Regions from separate parts of the Ideonella azotifigens genome, predicted to be linked through region 1. Evidence: riboswitches for the same ligand, from Rfam matches in the RefSeq annotation. Region 1 holds a riboswitch; the other holds the start of a gene.
What was found. A riboswitch is a leader RNA that binds a small molecule or an ion and turns the genes downstream of it on or off. The one in region 1 is predicted to bind S-adenosylhomocysteine.
Positions count from the first base shown of each region.

Region 1 (9,283 bases):
ATCGGCCTGGGTGCCGACGACCCTCCGCTGTCTGTGGTGCTGGACGACGAAGGCATCTATTACGACGCCAGCGGACCGTCAAGGCTGGAGCGGCTGATCCGCCAGCCGCTGGACGATGCGCAACGCACGCGCGCGCTGGCGCTGCAGGCCCAGTGGCAGGCGGCAAGGGTCTCCAAGTACAACCAGGCCCGCGAAGCCTTGCCGGCCGGCTTGCGGCTGGACGGCGGCGAGGTGCTGGTGGTCGACCAGACGGCGGGCGACGCCTCGATCGGCTTTGGCGCTGCGTCCGCCGCCAGTTTCACGCGCATGCTGCAGGCGGCGCTGGATGAGCATCCACATGCGCGCATCCTGCTGAAAGTGCACCCCGACGTGGTGGCCGGCCGCAAGCGTGGCCACTTCGGGGCCTTGAGCGCTGCGCTGCGCAGTCGCGTCACGCTGCTGGGTGAGTCGCTGCATCCGGCTGCGCTGCTGAGCCAGGTCGCAGCGGTGTATGTCGTCACCTCGCAAATGGGTTTCGAGGCCTTGCTGTGGGGCAGGCCGGTGCGCTGCTTCGGCCTGCCGTTTTACGCCGGCTGGGGGCTGACCGGCGATGACCAGCCGGTGCCGGCGCGGCGCCAGCCAGCCGAGACCGCGGCGCTGGTGCATGCCGCACTGGTCGACTACCCGCGTTACCTGGACCCGGAAACCGGCGTCCGCTGCGAGCCCGAGCGCCTGCTGGCCTGGATGGGCCTGCAGCGGGCCGAGCGCGAGCGTTTCCCGCCGCGCTTGCACGCGGTCGGCTTTTCCGGCTGGAAGCGGCCGGTGCTGCGGCGCTTCCTGGCAGGCAGCGAACTGAGCTTCACGCGTGCCGGTGCGGCAGTCGCCAGTGGCGAGCCGGTCGTCGTCTGGGGCCAGCGCGAACTGCCGGCGCCGCCGCCCGGCCGGCCGGCGCCAGCCGTGATCCGGGTCGAGGATGGTTTCCTGCGCTCGGTCGGCCTGGGTGCGGACCTGGTGCGTCCGCTGTCCTGGGTGCTGGACGACCTGGGCCTCTATTACGACAGCAGCCGCCCGTCGGCGCTGGAGCGCTGGTTGAACCAGGCCAGCTTCTCGCCGGCGCTGCGCGAGCGCGCCGCGGCGCTGCGCGCACAGTTGCTGGCGCTGGGCCTGACCAAGTACAACCTGGGCGGCGGGGGCTGGGTCCGGCCCGCGGGCGCTGCGGGCCGGCGGGTTGTGCTGGTGGTCGGGCAGGTCGAGTCGGACGCCGCCATCGTCCATGGTGCGCCCGGAATTCGCACCAACATGGGGCTGTTGCAGGCGGTGCGCGAGCAGCGACCGCAGGCCTGGCTGGTCTACAAGCCGCACCCGGACGTGGTTGCCAAGCTGCGCGCCCAGGGCGATGGCGAGGGCGAGGCCAGGCGTTGGTGCGACGAAATCCTGCCGCAGGCGCCGATGGACACCTTGCTGCGCCAGGTCGATGAGTTGCATGTGCTCACTTCGCTGGCGGGTTTCGAGGCATTGCTGCGCGAGGTGCCGGTCGTGACATGGGGCTGCCCGTTCTACGCCGGCTGGGGCCTGACCGAAGACCGGCTGCCGCAGCCTCGGCGCGAGCGCCAGCTGTCGCTGGATGAGCTGACCGCCGCGGTGCTGATCCTGTATCCGCGCTACGTCAGCCGCCGTTCCGGCGCCTTTGCTTCGCCGGAATCGGCTGCCCAGGAATTGCAGGACTGGCGCGACAGCAGCGTGGCCCAGGCCGGCCCACCCAGCCTGGGCCGGCGCGGCCTGCGCCTGGCCTTACGCTGGCTGGTCGCCCTGCGGCGCAGCGGGGTGCCGCTGCGCCAGCGCCCGGCGCTGCCGCCGCCGGACACAAAAGACAGCTGAATTTCGCCAGCAGCCTTCACGAGCTCGCGGCTTGTGTCGATAAGCCCCATGAAGGTATCGGTGAAATCAGGATTTGTCTGACATGGACGAAAGTCAAGCTCTGACACAGTTTGCATTGCTTGCGTCCCGGTACACCTATTTGAGGGATCGTCAGCACCACTTGCCGCGCATAGACTGCAATCAGTGCTGACTAGAGGGTGTTCCCTTGGTTTGTCGACCCTTCGCAAGGGTTTTGTGAGGTTTTTCGCGTCTGCTGCGGATCATCCCGTGGGTTGAGCCGGCAGTCGGGCATGTTTGTCGCTTTGCGTTGACGCGGCCTTTCCGGCCGCGTCTCGTGGGCACGCTGGTCACACCGTTTTGTCGTTCGCATGATTCCGATTTCCCTAGACCGCCTGCTGTCTCAGCGTCGCACGCTGCTGCTGCAGGGCCCCATGGGCCGGTTCTTTGCCACCTTGGCGAAGACGCTGCGCGACCATGGGCAAACGGTCTGGAAGGTCAATTTCAACGCGGGTGACGAGTTCTATTTTCCCGAACAGGATGGCGCCTGGGCCTTCAATCAGCCACCGGCGGAATGGCCTGCCTGGCTGCGTGAACGCCTGGTCTCGCATCAGATCGACGCGCTGGTGCTGTTTGGCCAGACCCGCGCGATGCATGACACGGCGCTGGCCGAAGCGCGTGCGCTGGGCATCACCGTCTATGTGTTCGAGGAAGGCTACCTTCGGCCGGACTACGTGACGCTGGAGATCGGCGGCGTCAACGCAGAATCGTCCATCCCGCGCGACGCGGCCTTCTACCGCCGGCTCAACATCGAGCCGCAACCGGCGCCGCAGCCCACGCATCAGCAGTTTGGCGAAGTGGCCGACATTGCGATGACCTATGCCACCGAGCTGTGGAAAGGCCGTGCGCGTTACCCGCATTACGAGCACCACCGCTGCCTGCATCCGGTCCGCGAGGGCCTGCGCTGGGTTCGGGGTGGCATGCGCAAGTGGAAAAACCGCTGGCTGGAAAGCGACATGCTGGGCTTCCTCAGCCACCCAGCGCAGCACAAGCGCTACATGCTGGTGCCGCTGCAGGTCCACAACGACAGCCAGATCATCCACCACTCGCGTTTTGGCACCGTGCCGAACTTCATCGAAGAGGTGATGGCTTCGTTCGCGGTGCATGCGCCGGCCGATCAGCTGCTGGTCTTCAAGCACCATCCGCTGGACCGGCCGTACAACGACTACCGCCGCCTGATCGCCCGCCGGGCGACGGCGCTGGGCGTGGCGCACCGGGTGCACTACATCCATGACCAGCACCTGCCAACGCTGCTGATGCACGCTGCCGGCGTGGTCACGGTCAACAGCACCACCGGCCTGCAGTCCATGTACCACAGCACGCCGGTGATCACGCTGGGCGAGTGCTTTTACGCGGTGCCGGGCATGGTGCATGCCGGCCCGCTGTCCGAGTTCTGGCGCCACCCCGGCACGGTGGACAAGCGCCTGTTCGCGCGCTTTCGCGCCCACCTGCTGCGCGAAACCCAGCTGAACGCCAGCTTCTACGCCGAAACGCCTGGCCTGCCGTCCAGCACCGAGACCAACCGCCGCCGCGCGCTGTCTTCGTCCATGCCCAACGCGTCGGCCCAGGCTGCCAGCTGGTCCTCGCCGACCGTGCCGACATTGAAATAAGTCGCCTTCGGGTGGGCCAGGTAAAAGCCGCTGACGCTGGCCGCCGGCGTCATCGCCAGGCTTTCGGTCAGGCCCATGTCGATCTCGCCACAGGCCAGCAGTTCGAACATCGGGCCCTTCACGCTGTGGTCCGGGCAGGCCGGGTAGCCAGGCGCCGGGCGGATGCCGCTGTACTTCTCGGCGATCAGCTCGGCATTGCTCAGCGCCTCGTCCGGTGCGTAGCCCCACAGCTCCATGCGCACGCGCTGGTGCAGCCGCTCGGCAAAGGCTTCGGCCAGCCGGTCGGCCAGCGCCTTCAGCATGATGGAGGAATAGTCGTCCTGCGCGTCCTCGAACTGCTTGGCGCGCGCGTCGGCGCCCAGCCCTGCGGTGACCGCGAACAGGCCGATGTAGTCCGGCTGCGTGCCCTTGGGCGCGATGAAGTCGGCCAGCGAGCGGTTGGGCCGTTTCACGCCATCGACCACCGGCCGCACCGTCTGCATGCGCAGCGGCGCCCAGCGCATCAGCACCTCGCTGCGCGACTCGTCGGCGTAGACCTCGATCACGTCGTCGTCCACCGTGTTGGCCGGCCAGAAGCCCAGCACCGCGTTGGCCTGCAGCCAGCGGCCATCGATGATGCGCTTGAGCATGGCCTGGCCGTCGGCCAGCACCTTGCGTGCCTCGACGCCGACCACCGCGTCATCCAGGATCGCCGGGTACGGGCCGGCCAGGTCCCAGGTCTGGAAGAACGGGCCCCAGTCGATGCACTGCGCCAGCTCGGCCAGGTCGTATTGCTTCATCACGCGGCGGCCGAGGAAACGCGGCTTCACCGGCGCCTGCGACCAGTCCAGCGGCGTCTTGTTGGCGCGGGCCTCGGCCAGCGTCACCAGCGGCGTGGCCTTCTTGTTCGCATGCAGCTCGCGCACGCGCTGGTAGTCGGCGTTCAGCGTCTCGATGTAGGCCGCGGCGCGGTCGTCGCTCAGCAACTCGGCGCACACGCCCACTGCGCGCGAAGCGTCCGGCACGTAGACGATGGGACCGGCGTAGTGCGGCGTGATCTTCACCGCGGTGTGCACCCGGCTGGTGGTGGCGCCGCCGATCAGCAGCGGCGTGCCACGCTCGCGGAAATACGGGTCGCGCTGCATTTCGGCGGCCACGTGCTGCATCTCTTCCAGGCTGGGCGTGATCAGGCCCGACAGGCCGATGATGTCGGCGCCTTCCTCGCGCGCCTTGGCCAGGATGTCCTGGCAAGGCACCATCACGCCCATGTTGACGACCTCGAAGTTGTTGCACTGCAGGACCACCGTGACGATGTTCTTGCCGATGTCGTGCACGTCGCCCTTGACCGTCGCGATGACGATCTTGCCCTTGGCCTTGGCGTCGCCGCCAGCGTCCACCAAGGCCTTTTTCTCGGCCTCGATGTAGGGCAGCAAATGGGCCACGGCCTGCTTCATCACGCGGGCGCTTTTCACCACCTGGGGCAGGAACATCTTGCCGGCGCCGAACAGGTCGCCGACGATGTTCATGCCGGCCATCAGCGGGCCTTCGATCACATGCAGCGGCCGGCCGCCATCGGCCTGGATCGCCTGCCACACCTCTTCGGTGTCCTCGTTGATGAACTCGGTGATGCCGTGCACCAGCGCGTGTGAGAGCCGCTCGGTCGCCGGCGCCGCGCGCCAGGCCAGCCGGGCGCTGTCGTCCTTGGCCGCGCCCTTGACCTGCTCGGCCACCTCCAGCAGCCGCTCGGTCGAGTCCGCGCGGCGGTTCAGCACCACGTCTTCCACGCGTTCGCGCAAGTCCGCGTCCAGCTGGTCGTACACGCCGACCATGCCGGCGTTGACGATGCCCATGTCCATGCCCGCCTGGATCGCGTGGTACAGGAAGACCGTGTGGATGGCCTCGCGCACCGGCTCGTTGCCGCGGAAGCTGAACGACACGTTGGACACGCCGCCCGAGACCTTGGCACCGGGCAGGTTTTGCTTGATCCAGCGCGTGGCGTTGATGAAGTCCACCGCGTAGTTGTTGTGCTCCTCGATGCCGGTGGCGATCGCGAAGATGTTCGGGTCGAAGATGATGTCTTCAGGCGGGAAGCCCACGCCTTCGACCAGCACCCGGTAGGCGCGTGCGCAGATCTCGGTCTTGCGCGCGAAGGTGTCGGCCTGGCCTTGCTCGTCGAAGGCCATGACCACGGCGGCAGCGCCATAGCGCCGCACCAGCGTGGCCTGGCGCTTGAACTCGGCCTCGCCTTCCTTCAGCGAAATGCTGTTGACGATGCCCTTGCCCTGCAGGCACTTCAACCCGGCCTCGATCACGCTCCACTTCGACGAGTCCACCATGATGGGCACGCGCGCGATCTCCGGCTCCCCGGCAATCAGGTTCAGGAAACGCACCATGGCGGCCTGGCTGTCCAGCATCGCCTCGTCCATGTTGATGTCGATCACCTGCGCGCCGTTTTCGACCTGCTGGCGGGCGACGGCCAGCGCCTTCTCGAACTCGCCGGCCAGGATCATGCGGGCGAAGACCTTGGAGCCGGTGACATTGGTGCGCTCGCCGATGTTGACGAACAGCGACTGCGCGTCGATGGCCACAGGCTCCAGCCCGGACAGCCGCATCGGCGGCGGTGCCACGGCGGTGTCAGAGCTCGAATCGGGAACGTCGGGAACGTCGGGAAGGTCGGCAGAGGCAGAGGCGGAGGGCATGGCGCGGTCGTGCGGCAACACGAGGAGATGAAGAAAATCGGCCCGAGCGGGCGGAGCTCACCCAGGTCGGGTGAGCGTCGTTGTCATCTACCCAAGCCTGACAGCGCGGGATCACCGCGCTGCTGCAACGCTCCTTGGAAGCCTGATTTTAGCGGCCTGCGACCCGACGTGCCGGCGCTCGCCCCACCCCCACGATCCAGTGCGGGTCAGCTACCCTTTCGGGTAGGCCGCTCGACGCAGGGGGCTCCTACACTTTTTGGCAGGTCTCAACCCACGTTTTTCACATCAAGGAAACTGCCATCAAACCCCTCACCGCCCCCCTGGCCGCCGCTGCGCTGGCCTGCCTGATGCTCGCCGCCACCTCGGCGCAAGCTGCACCCACCTATCGCATCAAGGACCTGGGCGTCGGGCCGGATGGCTACTCCAGCCAGGGCCTGGCGATCAACGACCAGAACGTCGTCGTCGGCTGGATCCAGAAGGAGCAGTACGGCGCCCACATCGCCGTGGCCTTCCAGCCCGATGGCAGCATCGTCACCCTGGGCACGCTGCCCGGCGACACCTCCAGCTTCGCCACCGGCATCAACAACGCCGGCCAGATCGTCGGCTACAGCGGACCGTCCGACTCGCCTGGCGCCTTCCTTTACGACCCCGTGACCGGCATGCAGGCGCTGGGCAGCTTCGACCCCGCGCACCGCTACAGCATGGCCGCCGGCATTTCGGACAACGGCACCGTCGTTGGCCAGAGCAACACGGTGGACGGCGTGCCGCATGCCTTCACCTGGACGGCGGCCACCGGCATGGTCGACCCGTTCCCGAAGAAGGGCGCGGCGGACGCCTCGGGCATCAACGCCAGCGGCCAATGGGTGGGCCACTACGACAAGACCGACGCGACCATCGGCGTGCGCGTCAGCGCCGAAGGCAAGGTCAACCAGCTCGGCGCCTTCAGCCCGCTGGCGCCCTACAGCTACGGCAAGGGCATCAACAGCAAGGGCCAGGTGGCTGGCTACAGCGCCGACCCCGACACCCTCACCAGCCGCGCCTTCCTGTGGGACAAGAAGAAGGGCATGATCGACATTGGCGTGCTGCCCGGCGGTCTCTACAGCAATGCGCTGAAGGTCAATGACGCCGGCCAGGTCGTCGGCATTGCCGACAAGCCCGCCCGCCGCGGTTCCACCAACGTGGCGTTCTACTACGACAAGAAGACCGGCATGGTGGACGTCTCCACCCTGATCGACCCGGCCGACCCGCTCTACGGCAAGGTCCAGTTCGACGCCGGCCAAGGCATCAACAACAACGGCGTCATCGTCACCAACGGCATCCAGGGCGAGGACTATCACGCCTATCTGCTGATCCCGGTGAACTGAAGTGTCACGGGGCGGGTCGGTCCGCCTCTGTCCGTAAACCGGTACAAATCGGCGCCATCGCACACTGCGCTGGCGCCTGCTGCGCTTTCGGACCAGTCCAGCCGCTAACCTGACGGGATGTGTGCCTGCCGGGGTTCCGGCGCGAGAATGGGCGCGCCTTGCCGTTGCCCATGAACTCCACCTTACCCGCCGCCCACGACCCCTACCTGATCGAGCTGGCTGCCGAGCTGTTGCGCCGGCCCAGTGCGCTGGCCGACCTGCAGGCCGAGGAGGCCCGCACCGTCGTCAGCTACATGCGACTGTGGCAGTGCGACGAAGGCGCGGTGCTGCTGCGCGAGGGCGAGCAGGCCGACACCGGCCACATGCTGCTGGTGATCGACGGCGAGGTCAGCGTCGAGAACACCGTTGTCAGCCGCACCGACCCGCTGATCGTCACCGTGCTCGGCCCGGGCAGCCTGATCGGCGAGATGGGTTTGCTGGACGGCGCGCCGCGCGCGGCCTCCTGCATCGCGATGACGCCGGTGCAGGCCGCCTCGCTGTCACGCGGCGCCCTGCGCCGGCTGATGATCGACGAACCGGCGGTGGCCGCCAAGCTGCTGGCCAACATCTCGCAGGGCATGGCCCAGCGGCTGCGCGAAGCCGGCCGCCAGCAGCGCGTCTACAGCCAGCTGGTGCGGGCCATGCAGGAAGAGATCAACGAGCTGAACCACCAGCTGCAGCAGGTGATGGGCGGCGCGTTGAACCGCGCCGCGCGCCAGTCCGACCAGGACTGATCGCCCCAGGCGCCGCGGGCTACAGCAGCCCCAGCGTGAAGGCCTTCAGCGTGGCGGCCGCGCGGGTCGAACATTCGAGCTTGCGGAATACGCTCTCAATGTGGGTGCGCACCGTGCTCGGGCTGATGCTCAGCGCCCGCGCCACCTCCTTGTTGCTTTCGCCCAGGCTGATGCGCCGCAGCACGTCCGCCTCGCGGCCACTGAGTGTCACCGCCGCGCGGGCTGGTGCGCGCGGGCGGGCGCCAGCCGCGGCGGCGATGGCGGCTTCAACCACGGCCGGGTCGAACATGCCACGCGTCGCCTCGCCGCGCAGCAGCTGCGCTGCGGCGTCAGCGTCATGCGCCAGCCGCCACGGCCGCGGTGAGCGCAGCGCCACCAGCGCGGCTGCGGTGGCCAGCACCCGCTGCGCTTGCGACAACGCGGCGCCCGACAGGCTGCGGAAGGCGCCGCTGCCGTCCAGCTTTTCCCAGGCATGCGACGCCAGCTCGGCCTCGGTCTTCAGCCGCTGGATCGCGCCGGCGGCGCGGAAGGTCCAGTAAGGCATCAGCCGCAGGCGTTCGCGCTCGCCGGCCAAGAGCCGGCCCGCCTTGTTCCACAGGTGATTGGGCAGCGCGGCGCGGCCAATGCCGTGCAGCAGGCCGGCGCGGTGCAGCTGTGCCGCGGCGTCTTCGTCCAGTCCGAGCAGGCGCGCGGTGGCCTGCGCCGCTTCGGCGACCTGGCGCGACTGGCCGGCCAGCCAGGGCAGCTTGAGGTCGGCCACGTCGGCCACCAACGCCAGCGGCACGCGGCGATCAGCCTCGTCAACCGTTTCGCGGGCTGGGCTGGGCTCATCGAGCGCCGCCAGCCAGTCCGCCGCCGCGCTGCAAGCCAGCGTGGCCAATGCCGCCGGGTATCGGCTACCGCCCGCGGCGCGCACGCGGGCCAGCGCCTCGGCCTGCCCGTGC
Region 1 is NZ_JAJNKD010000026.1:11,162-20,444, forward strand. It holds gene LRH25_RS31025 (capsule polysaccharide biogenesis protein) at 1-1,857, shown strand, start outside; partial or broken gene LRH25_RS31030 (capsular biosynthesis protein) at 2,505-3,338, shown strand; gene metH (methionine synthase) at 3,395-6,115, opposite strand; S-adenosyl-L-homocysteine riboswitch at 6,268-6,344, opposite strand; gene LRH25_RS31040 (DUF3466 family protein) at 6,550-7,566, shown strand; gene LRH25_RS31045 (cyclic nucleotide-binding domain-containing protein) at 7,737-8,339, shown strand; gene LRH25_RS31050 (HD domain-containing phosphohydrolase) at 8,359-9,283, opposite strand, start outside.

Region 2 (9,283 bases), on a different contig from region 1:
GGCCAGCATCACGCCGCCCAGGTCCTTGTGCTGCGACAAGGTGGCCAGCGCGTCCGGCGCGCTGCGCGGCATGGCCATCAAGCCCATGCGCTCGCAAAAATCCATCAGGCATTGGTACTGCTTGGCGTCATGCTCCAGCAGCAGTACCTTGGCGGCGAGATTGGTGGTCTCAGTCACAGCATCCTCCGAAACCCAGGCGTGAACAAGACGACCAGCCCACACGAGCCGGTCGCTTCATGCATGCTTATCGGCAGGTGGCTGCCGGGCTGGAGGGGGAAACGGCTGGCGCCAAGCCTCAAGCCTTGCGCGGCTTGACCTTGCTGGCGGCCAGCTTGGCCTGGGTGCGGGCGGTTTCCACGTCCGCGTCGTGCACCAGTGCCACGCCCATGCGGCGCTTGACGAAGCTCTCGGGCTTGCCGAACAGGCGGATCTCGCTGTTGGGCACACGCATCGCGTCGGCCACGCCGTCGAAGACGATGCCCGTGGCATCGACGCCGCCGTAGATCACGGCGCTGGCGCCGGGGCTCTTCAGCGAGGTGTCCACCGGCAGGCCGAGGATGGCGCGAGCGTGAAGTTCGAACTCGTTCTGCCACTGGGTGATCATCGTGACCATGCCGGTGTCGTGCGGTCGCGGGCTGACTTCGCTGAACCAGACCTGGTCGCCCTTGACGAACAGCTCCACGCCGAACAAGCCCTGGCCGCCGAGGTTGTCGGTCACGGCCTTGGCGACGCGGCGCGACTCGGCCAGCGCGGCCGGGCTCATCGGGTGCGGCTGCCAGCTCTCCACATAGTCCCCGCTGACCTGCACGTGGCCGATCGGGTCACAGAAGAAGGTTTCGACCTGGCCGCTTTCGCCCACCGCGCGCACCGTCAGCTGCGTGATCTCGTAGTCGAAGTCAATGAAGCCTTCGACGATGACGCGGCCAGGGCCGACGCGGCCGCCGGCCATCGCGTAGTCCCAGGCTTTTTGCACGTCCGCCGGGCCATCGATCTTGCTCTGGCCCTTGCCGGAGCTGCTCATCACCGGCTTGACGATGCAGGGGTAGCCAATGCCCGCATCGATGGCCGCTTGCAGCTCGGCCAGCGAATCGCAGAACTTGTACGGGCTGGTGGGCAGGCCCAGGGTTTCGGCGGCCAGGCGGCGGATGCCTTCGCGGTCCATCGTCAGCCGGGCGGCACGGGCAGTGGGGATGCAACGCACCTTGCCTTCGGCCTCCAGCGCTTCCAGCACCGGCGTGGCAATGGCCTCGATCTCGGGCACGATCAGGTCCGGCTTCTCGGCTTCGATCAGCGCGCGCAGCTGGACCGGGTCGCTCATCGTGATGGTGCGCGCATGGTGCGCCACCTGCTGGCCGGGGGCGTTTTCGTAGCGGTCGACCGCGATGGTCTCGACGCCCAGGCGCTGCAGCGCGATCAGCACCTCCTTGCCCAGTTCCCCCGAGCCGAGCAGCATCACACGGGTGGCGGAAGGGGACAGCGGGGTTCCAAGGGTGGTCATGGCGGAGGTCAATCTCGGTATTTCGATGAGGCCGGCATTGTCGCCGCTGCGGCATCATCCGGCCATGCCTGCCCTGACCCTGGACGACCTGCGCCGCTACGCGATTGCCCGCAGCCTCTTCAAACCCACCACCCTGCCCCGCGCACTGCAGCGCCTGGGCTTTGTGCAGGCCGACCCGCTGCGCGCGCCGGCCCGCGCACAGGACCTGACGCTGCGCCACCGCGTGCTGGACTACCGCGCCGGCGACCTGGACAAGCGCTACACCAAGCTGCCCTATGAGGAAGATTTCTTCGTCAACTACGGCTATGTGCACCGCGACACCCAGGCGCTGATGCACCCGCGCGAGGCCAGGCACGAGTGGACGCCAGAGCGCTGGGCGCAGGCCGCAGACGTGCTGGCCTATGTGCGCGAACGCGGCGTGGTGCACCCGCGCGAGGTGGACGCGCATTTCGCCCACGGCAAGGTGACCAACTGGTTCGGCGGCTCGTCCAACGCCAGCACCGAACTGCTGGACGGCATGCACTACCGCGGCCTGCTGCGCGTGGCACGGCGCGAGGGCGGCACGCGGCTGTACGCGGTGCGCGAAGCCGCGGCGGCCCCGGTGGACCGGGACGTGGCCTTCGACAGGCTGATCGACTTGGTGGTCAACAAGTACGCGCCGCTGCCGGCCACGACGCTGGCGCAGCTCACGCGTTTCCTCGGCGGCGGCGTGCCGCAGTGGCGCGCGCACCGGGCCGAGGCGCTGCACCGCGCCCGCGAGCGGCTGGCCAGTGCCGAGGTGGACGGCGTGCAATGGTTCTGGCCGGCGGACGAGAAGCCGGCCTCGAAGCGGCACCAGGCGCCCGAGGCCGTGTGGCTGTTGGCGCCGTTCGACCCGGTGGTCTGGGACCGGCCGCGCTTCGAGCATTTCTGGGGCTGGGCCTACCGCTTCGAGGCCTACACCCCCGCGGCCAAACGCCTGCGCGGCCACTACGCGCTGCCGCTGCTGTGGCGCGAGCAGGTGATCGGCTGGGCCAATCTGAAAGTGACCGATGGCCAGCTGGTGCCGGACCTGGGCTTCGTGGACAAACGCCCGCGCAGCGCTGCGTTCAGCCAGGCGCTGGACGAGGAGCTGCAGCGCATGCACAGCTTCCTCGGCCTGGGCTGAGAGCCCTCAGAAGCTGTGAATGAATCGATCGGGCCCGAAGGGGTTGTCAAAACGGGCCCAATCTAGGCGCAAAGCACAGCTGTAGCTCGGGCTACAGCGAGCATTTGCAACGACGAGTGGGCGCGTTTTGGCGGCCCAGGCGGGTTCGAGTGATTCGTTCGCAGCTTCTCTAGACGTTCACGTTGGCCATGGCTGCTTCCGGGTAGCGCGTGCCCGAGACTGGGTGTTCGGCCAGCACGGCCATCAACTGCTCGCGCAACGCCGGGTCCAGCGTGATGCGGGTGGCCGCGGCGTTCTCGTCCAGCCTGGTGCTGCTGCGGGTGCCGGGGATGGGCACGATGTCGTCGCCCTGGTCCAGCAGCCAGGCCAGCGCCAGCTGGGCCGGCGTGTGGCCATGGTCGCGGGCCAGCATGCCCAGCGCATTGGCCAGCGCCAGGTTGGCGTCGAGGTTGCCGGCCTGGAAGCGCGGGTTGGCGCGGCGCCAGTCGTCGGCCGCCAGCTGGTCGGTGCTGCGGATCGCACCGGTCAGGAAACCACGGCCCAGCGGGCTGTAGGGGACCAGCGCGATGCCCAGTTCGCGGCAGGTGGGCAACACTTCATCTTCGACGTCGCGGCTCCACAGCGAATACTCGGTCTGCACCGCGGCAATCGGGTGCACCGCGGCGGCGCGGCGGATGGTGGCCGCCGAGGCTTCGGACAGGCCCAGGTGCTTGACCTTGCCCGCCTTGACCAGTTCGGCCATCGCGCCAACGGTTTCCTCGATCGGCACCTTCTTGTCGACCCGGTGCTGGTAGTAGAGGTCGATCTGCTCGACGCCCAGGCGCTGCAGGCTGGCGTCGCAGGCCTTGCGCACGTAGGCCGCGCTGCCGTCGATGCCCAGCGGCGTGCCGTCCGGCGCGCGCACGTTGCCGAACTTGGTGGCGATCACCACCTCGCTGCGTCGCTTGGCCAGCACCTGCGAGATGAGCTGCTCGTTGCGGCCCACGCCGTACATGTCGGCGGTGTCGAAGAAATTCAGGCCGATGTCCAGCGCGTGGTGCAGCACGGCCAGGGACTGGGCGTCGTCCCGCGGGCCGTAGAAGTCGGACATGCCCATGCAGCCCAGGCCGATGGCCGAGACCTGCGGGCCCTGGGTGCCCAGGCGGCGGCGCGGCAGTGCGGCGGTTTGCTTGGTGGTGGTCATGACAGTCTCTCCTTGTGAGCAGGCAACGGCCCTGTGCCGCTGCGATGGACCGAAGCTTAGGCAGCGGCGCCACGCCGGCACAGTGCAAAGCTCGGCCATCCTTGCCTGATCCTCCGATCCTGCGGCCACAGGACCGCCAAGGCCAAAGCAGCGCTTGCACAATCGCCGGCATGGCCGAATCGACACTTGTTGCCGCCCCATCCCCTGCCGCCGCCGAACTGGACGCATTGCGCCAGCGCGCGCTTGCGCTGACGCTGCGCCGCGCCACCAGCGACGGCACGCACGCCACCGCGGTGGCTGGCCTCCAACTGATACGCGCCAGCGCGCCAGCCGCCCAGTTGCCTGCCGTCTACGAGCCGGGACTGGTGCTGGCGCTGCAGGGCGCGAAAAAGGTGCAGCTCGGCGACGATGTGCTGGTTTACGGCCCGAGTCATTGCCTGCTGGTGGCCATGCCGCTGATGCCGCGCAGCCACGTGATCCAGGCCACGCCGGACAAGCCCTACATCTGCCTGCGCTTCAGCTGCGACACCCAGACGCTGGCCGACCTGTTGCTCGAACTGGATGCCGGCCCGCCGGTGACGGCAGCGCCGGTCGAACCCGCCGCCGGCGGCCTGAACCTGGCGCCCGTGACCGCGCCGCTGCTGGACGCTGCGCTGCGCCTGTTGCAACTGCTGGACACGCCGCAGGACCTGCGCATGCTGGCGCCGCTGGTGCAGCGCGAGATCTTCTACCGCGTGCTGACCGGGCCGCTGGGCCCGCGGCTGCGCGCACTGGCGGCCGGCGACAGCGCCGCGCCGCGCATTGCCCGCGCAGTCGAGCAGCTGACGCAGCGCTACGACCAGCCGCTGCGCATCGACGAGCTGGCCGCCAGCGCGGCGATGAGCCCGTCCACGCTGCACCTGCGCTTCAAGCAGCTGACCACGCTGTCGCCGCTGCAGTTCCAGAAGTCCCTGCGGCTGCAGCACGCGCGCCGGCTGATGCTGGCCGAAGGGCTGGACGCCAGCACCGCGGCGCACCGCGTGGGCTACGAAAGCCCGTCGCAGTTCAGCCGCGAGTACCGGCGGCTGTTCGGCACGCCGCCGCGGGCCGACATCAGCCAACTCAAAGCGCCGGCCGATGCGACATAAGTCCTGAAACTGACAGCGCCGGTACTGCACCCGCGGCAAGGGACGCCTCGCCAGCGGCTGCGGTGCTGGTTAGAATCCGGCCCTCGGTTCCGAGGAGCGTTGCAAGGCCAGCAGGCCCCAGGCTCGGAACCTTCTGCTTTGCAACGGCGCTCACCCGCACGGCCCTGCGATCCATGGCCGTGGCGCCCAGGGTGAGTTGTGTCCCGCTTGTGCCGGTGCACGCTGTTGTTCATCCTGTTCGCCACCGCGGGTCAACCCTTTGACTTTCGGAGCTCCCCGATGAATGCAGCCACTCCCGCCAGCCAACTGCTGGCCACCGATTCCCACGTCATTGCCGACCTGTCGCTTGCAGCCTGGGGCCGCAAGGAAATCAAGATCGCCGAGACCGAGATGCCCGGCCTGATGGCGATCCGCGAGGAATTCGCCGCCAGCCAGCCGCTGAAAGGCGCGCGCATCACCGGCTCGCTGCACATGACGATCCAGACCGCCGTGCTGGTCGAGACCCTGCAGGCCCTGGGCGCACAGGTGCGCTGGGCCTCGTGCAACATCTTCTCGACCCAGGACCATGCCGCTGCCGCGCTGGTCGCCGCCGGCACCCCCGTCTTCGCCTACAAGGGCGAAACGCTGAAGGACTACTGGGACTACACCCACCGCATCTTCGACTTCGGCGCCAAGGGCACGGCCGGCGAAGGCCCGAACATGATCCTGGACGATGGCGGCGACGCGACGCTGCTGATGCACCTGGGCCAGAAGGCCGAGAAGGACCTGTCCGTCATTGCCAACCCGAAGAGCGAAGAAGAGACCGAACTCTTCGCCGCGATCAAGGCCAAGCTGGCAGTGGACCCGACCTGGTACACCCGCAAGAGCGCCGAGATCATCGGCGTGACCGAAGAGACGACCACCGGCGTGCACCGCCTGAAGGAAATGTCGGTCAAGGGCACGCTGCTGTTCCGCGCGATCAACGTCAACGACTCGGTCACCAAGAGCAAGTTCGACAACCTGTACGGCTGCCGCGAAAGCCTGGTGGACGGCATCAAGCGCGCCACCGACGTGATGATCGCCGGCAAGGTCGCCTGCGTGGCCGGTTATGGCGACGTGGGCAAGGGCTCGGCGCAGGCACTGCGCGCGCTGTCGGCCCAGGTCTGGGTGACCGAGATCGACCCGATCAACGCGCTGCAGGCCGCGATGGAAGGCTACAAGGTCGTGACCATGGAATACGCGGCCGACAAGGCCGACATCTTCGTGACCACCACCGGCAACAAGGACGTCATCCGCCATGAACACATGGCCGCGATGAAGGACCAGGCCATCGTCTGCAACATCGGCCACTTCGACAACGAGATCGACGTCGCGTCGCTCGAGAAGTACGAGTGGGACGAGATCAAGCCCCAGGTCGACCACGTGGTCTTCCCGGACGGCAAGAAGATCATCCTGCTGGCCAAGGGCCGGCTGGTGAACCTGGGCTGCGGCACCGGCCACCCCAGCTTCGTGATGAGCTCCTCGTTCGCCAATCAGACCATCGCCCAGATCGAGCTGTTCTGCCACAAGGACGGCTACGACGTGGGCAAGGTCTACGTGCTGCCCAAGCATCTGGACGAGAAGGTCGCCCGGCTGCACCTGAAGAAGGTTGGCGCGATGCTGACCGAGCTGACGGACGAGCAGGCGGCCTACATCGGCGTGCCCAAGCAAGGCCCCTACAAGCCCGACACCTACCGGTACTGACCCGGTTTCGCGCCCAGCGTTCGCCTCGCCATGTACGACGACGATGAGTTGCAGGCAGTGTCCGGCCCCGGGCTGAGCACCTTGCTGCAACAGTTCGGCTCGGGTGCTCGCGAGCGTGGCGAACGCTACGCTCGCGAGCGGCGGGTCGGCGAGCTCACACTCACTGAAGACCCGAATGCGAACCCCGGCTGGACGGTGGACGCCGAAGTGGGCGGCAGCTCGGGCAACTACGAGACCTGGCTGGACCTGGTGCGCGACGAAAACGGCCAGTGGTGGTTTGGCGCGGGCTGCGATTGCCCGGTAGGCCAGCGCTGCAAGCACGCGGTCGCGCTGTTGCTTGAGCTGTCAAGGCAGCAGCCTGAGGTCGTGCCACCCACCCAGCCCCAGGCGCCGCGCGCCACCTCGGCACCGGCGGCAACACCGGTGGGCAAAGCGGCGTCCCGGCAGCCGTCCGCCGAAGAAGCGGCGGCCCAGCGCTGGCTGGAAAATCAACAGTTGGTTCGGGTCAGCCTGTCTTTCAGACCCTCACAGCCCGATGGCATCGTTTATTTCGAACTGGCAGAACATCGCGGCCATCAGCCGGGCGAGCACAGGCTCACGCTGAGGCCGGCGCGCAGCAAATTGCTGAAGAAGACCGGGTTGCCGGGACGCTTGCAAAGCCTGCCCTCGCAGAACTTTCACGACTTCAACGCCCATGCCGGAGACCCGGATTTGCTGTTCCTGCTGCAGAACCTGGAGGCCATGCAGCACCTGTCCGGTTCGCGCTGGAACACCCTGCCTTGGGGCGTCCTGGCCGGCGCGCTGGCGCGACCCACGCTGGAGCGGGTCCTGGCCAGTGGCCGCGTGGTTCAGCGCCTGTCCGACGACACGCCGTCTGCACCCTGGCATTGGGGCCCGAGCCGCCGCCTGGACTGGACCTGGCAGCCCCTGGCCTCGGCCATGTGGGCGCTGAGCCCATGCATCCGGGACGCGCACGGCCAGGAAGCCGCTGCCGTGCCCTACCTGGGGCAGGCCAATCTCTATCGGGACGACGCCACCCACTGCATCGGTCCACTGGATCTGCAAGGCATCGCCGAGTCGCAGGTTGCGCAATGGCTGCGCTGCCCGCCCATGCCTGAGGCCTGGCTGCGCCAGCAGCCGGAACTGCGGGGGCTGCTGCCTTCGCTGCCGGAGGCCGTGGCCGAGCCGGTGGTGCGCACCATCCGGCAGATCGCGCCGCGGCCAGTGCTCCGGCTGCGCTGGCCCGAACCGGCGGCCAGGCGCTCGAAACCTGCTGCACCCGCGCCCGTGGCCGAAGCGGAACTTTGGCTCGACTACGACGGCCTGCGTTGCGCCCCCTGGCCGGCGCGCGCGCCCGTACGCCAGTTCGTTACGAGCGCGCAAGGGTTAGTGGAACTGCACCGCGAGCCGGCCGCCGAATTGGCCGCAGCGCATGCCTGGGCCGAATTCGCCACACCGCGCCATGTGACCACATCGGACATCACGGACCCGCCGCACCACTGGCAACTGGGTGGCGCCAGGAGCGAAGACCCGAAGACCCTGCTGGCCGGCTGGCTGACCCAGGATTTCGCGCCACTGCGCGAGCTGGGCTTCATCGTTGAACTCGACGAGGATTGGCTGCGCCGCACCCAGCGAGTCGACGACATCTCCGCCAGCCTGGAAAGCAGCGACCCGCGCGATGCCGGGGGCTGGTTGGACCTTTCCCTGGGCTTCGACATCGACGGCCGGCGCATCAACCTGCTGCCCTTGCTGCCGCAGGTGCTGGCCGGCCTGAATCTGGATGCCGCCAACGATCCCGCCGCCCTGCCCGAGCATTTCTGGCTGCAAACGGACGACAACCACTGGTGGCAGCTGCCCTCGGCGCCGCTACGGCCGTGGCTGCAGGTGCTGATCGAGCTGCTGGGTGAACGCGAAGGCGACTTCGGCAGCGAATCCTTGAGCCTTTCGCCGGTGGAAGCCTTGCGGCTGGGCGCCGACCAGGCCGAGTTCGGCCAAAACGGCCATGCCGCTTTACGAGAGGTGCTGGCGCCACGCCAGGCCGGAGTCACGCTGCCACCGCCTCCCGAGGGACTGCAGGCCAAGCTGCGGCCGTACCAGCAACAGGGCTGGGCCTGGATGAGCGCACTCGCCAAGCATCGCCTGGGCGGCGTGCTGGCAGACGACATGGGCCTGGGCAAGACCCTGCAGACCCTGACCCACCTGCTGGACGAACAACGACGCGGCCTGGGCCGGCACCCAAGCCTGATCGTGGTGCCTACCAGCCTGGTCGGCAACTGGCACCGCGAATGCGAGCGCTTCGCGCCCGGACTGCGCATGCTGGTGCTGCACGGCGCCGGCCGCCACGCGCGCCACGCCGAGTTGGCTGAACACGATGTGGTGCTGACGACCTACCCCTTGCTGCAACGCGATCTGCACGTGCTGGTCGAACAGTCCTGGCATGCCCTGGTCCTGGACGAGGCCCAGACGCTAAAGAATGCGCGCACCCATACCGCCAAGGCGGCCCGGCAACTGCACGCCCACCACCGCATCGCGCTGACCGGCACGCCGATGGAGAACCACCTGGGCGAGCTGTGGAGCCTGTTCGACCTGGTGCTGCCGGGCTACCT
Region 2 is NZ_JAJNKD010000001.1:408,059-417,341, reverse strand. It holds gene LRH25_RS32940 (chemotaxis protein CheX) at 1-177, opposite strand, end outside; gene purT (formate-dependent phosphoribosylglycinamide formyltransferase) at 296-1,498, opposite strand; gene LRH25_RS01870 (DNA glycosylase AlkZ-like family protein) at 1,563-2,645, shown strand; gene LRH25_RS01865 (aldo/keto reductase) at 2,815-3,828, opposite strand; gene LRH25_RS01860 (AraC family transcriptional regulator) at 3,999-4,955, shown strand; S-adenosyl-L-homocysteine riboswitch at 5,041-5,114, shown strand; gene ahcY (adenosylhomocysteinase) at 5,235-6,677, shown strand; gene LRH25_RS01850 (DEAD/DEAH box helicase) at 6,708-9,283, shown strand, end outside.
Region 2: it holds a riboswitch for S-adenosylhomocysteine, as region 1 does, so the genes downstream of both, ahcY (adenosylhomocysteinase) here and metH (methionine synthase) in region 1, are expected to answer to the same signal.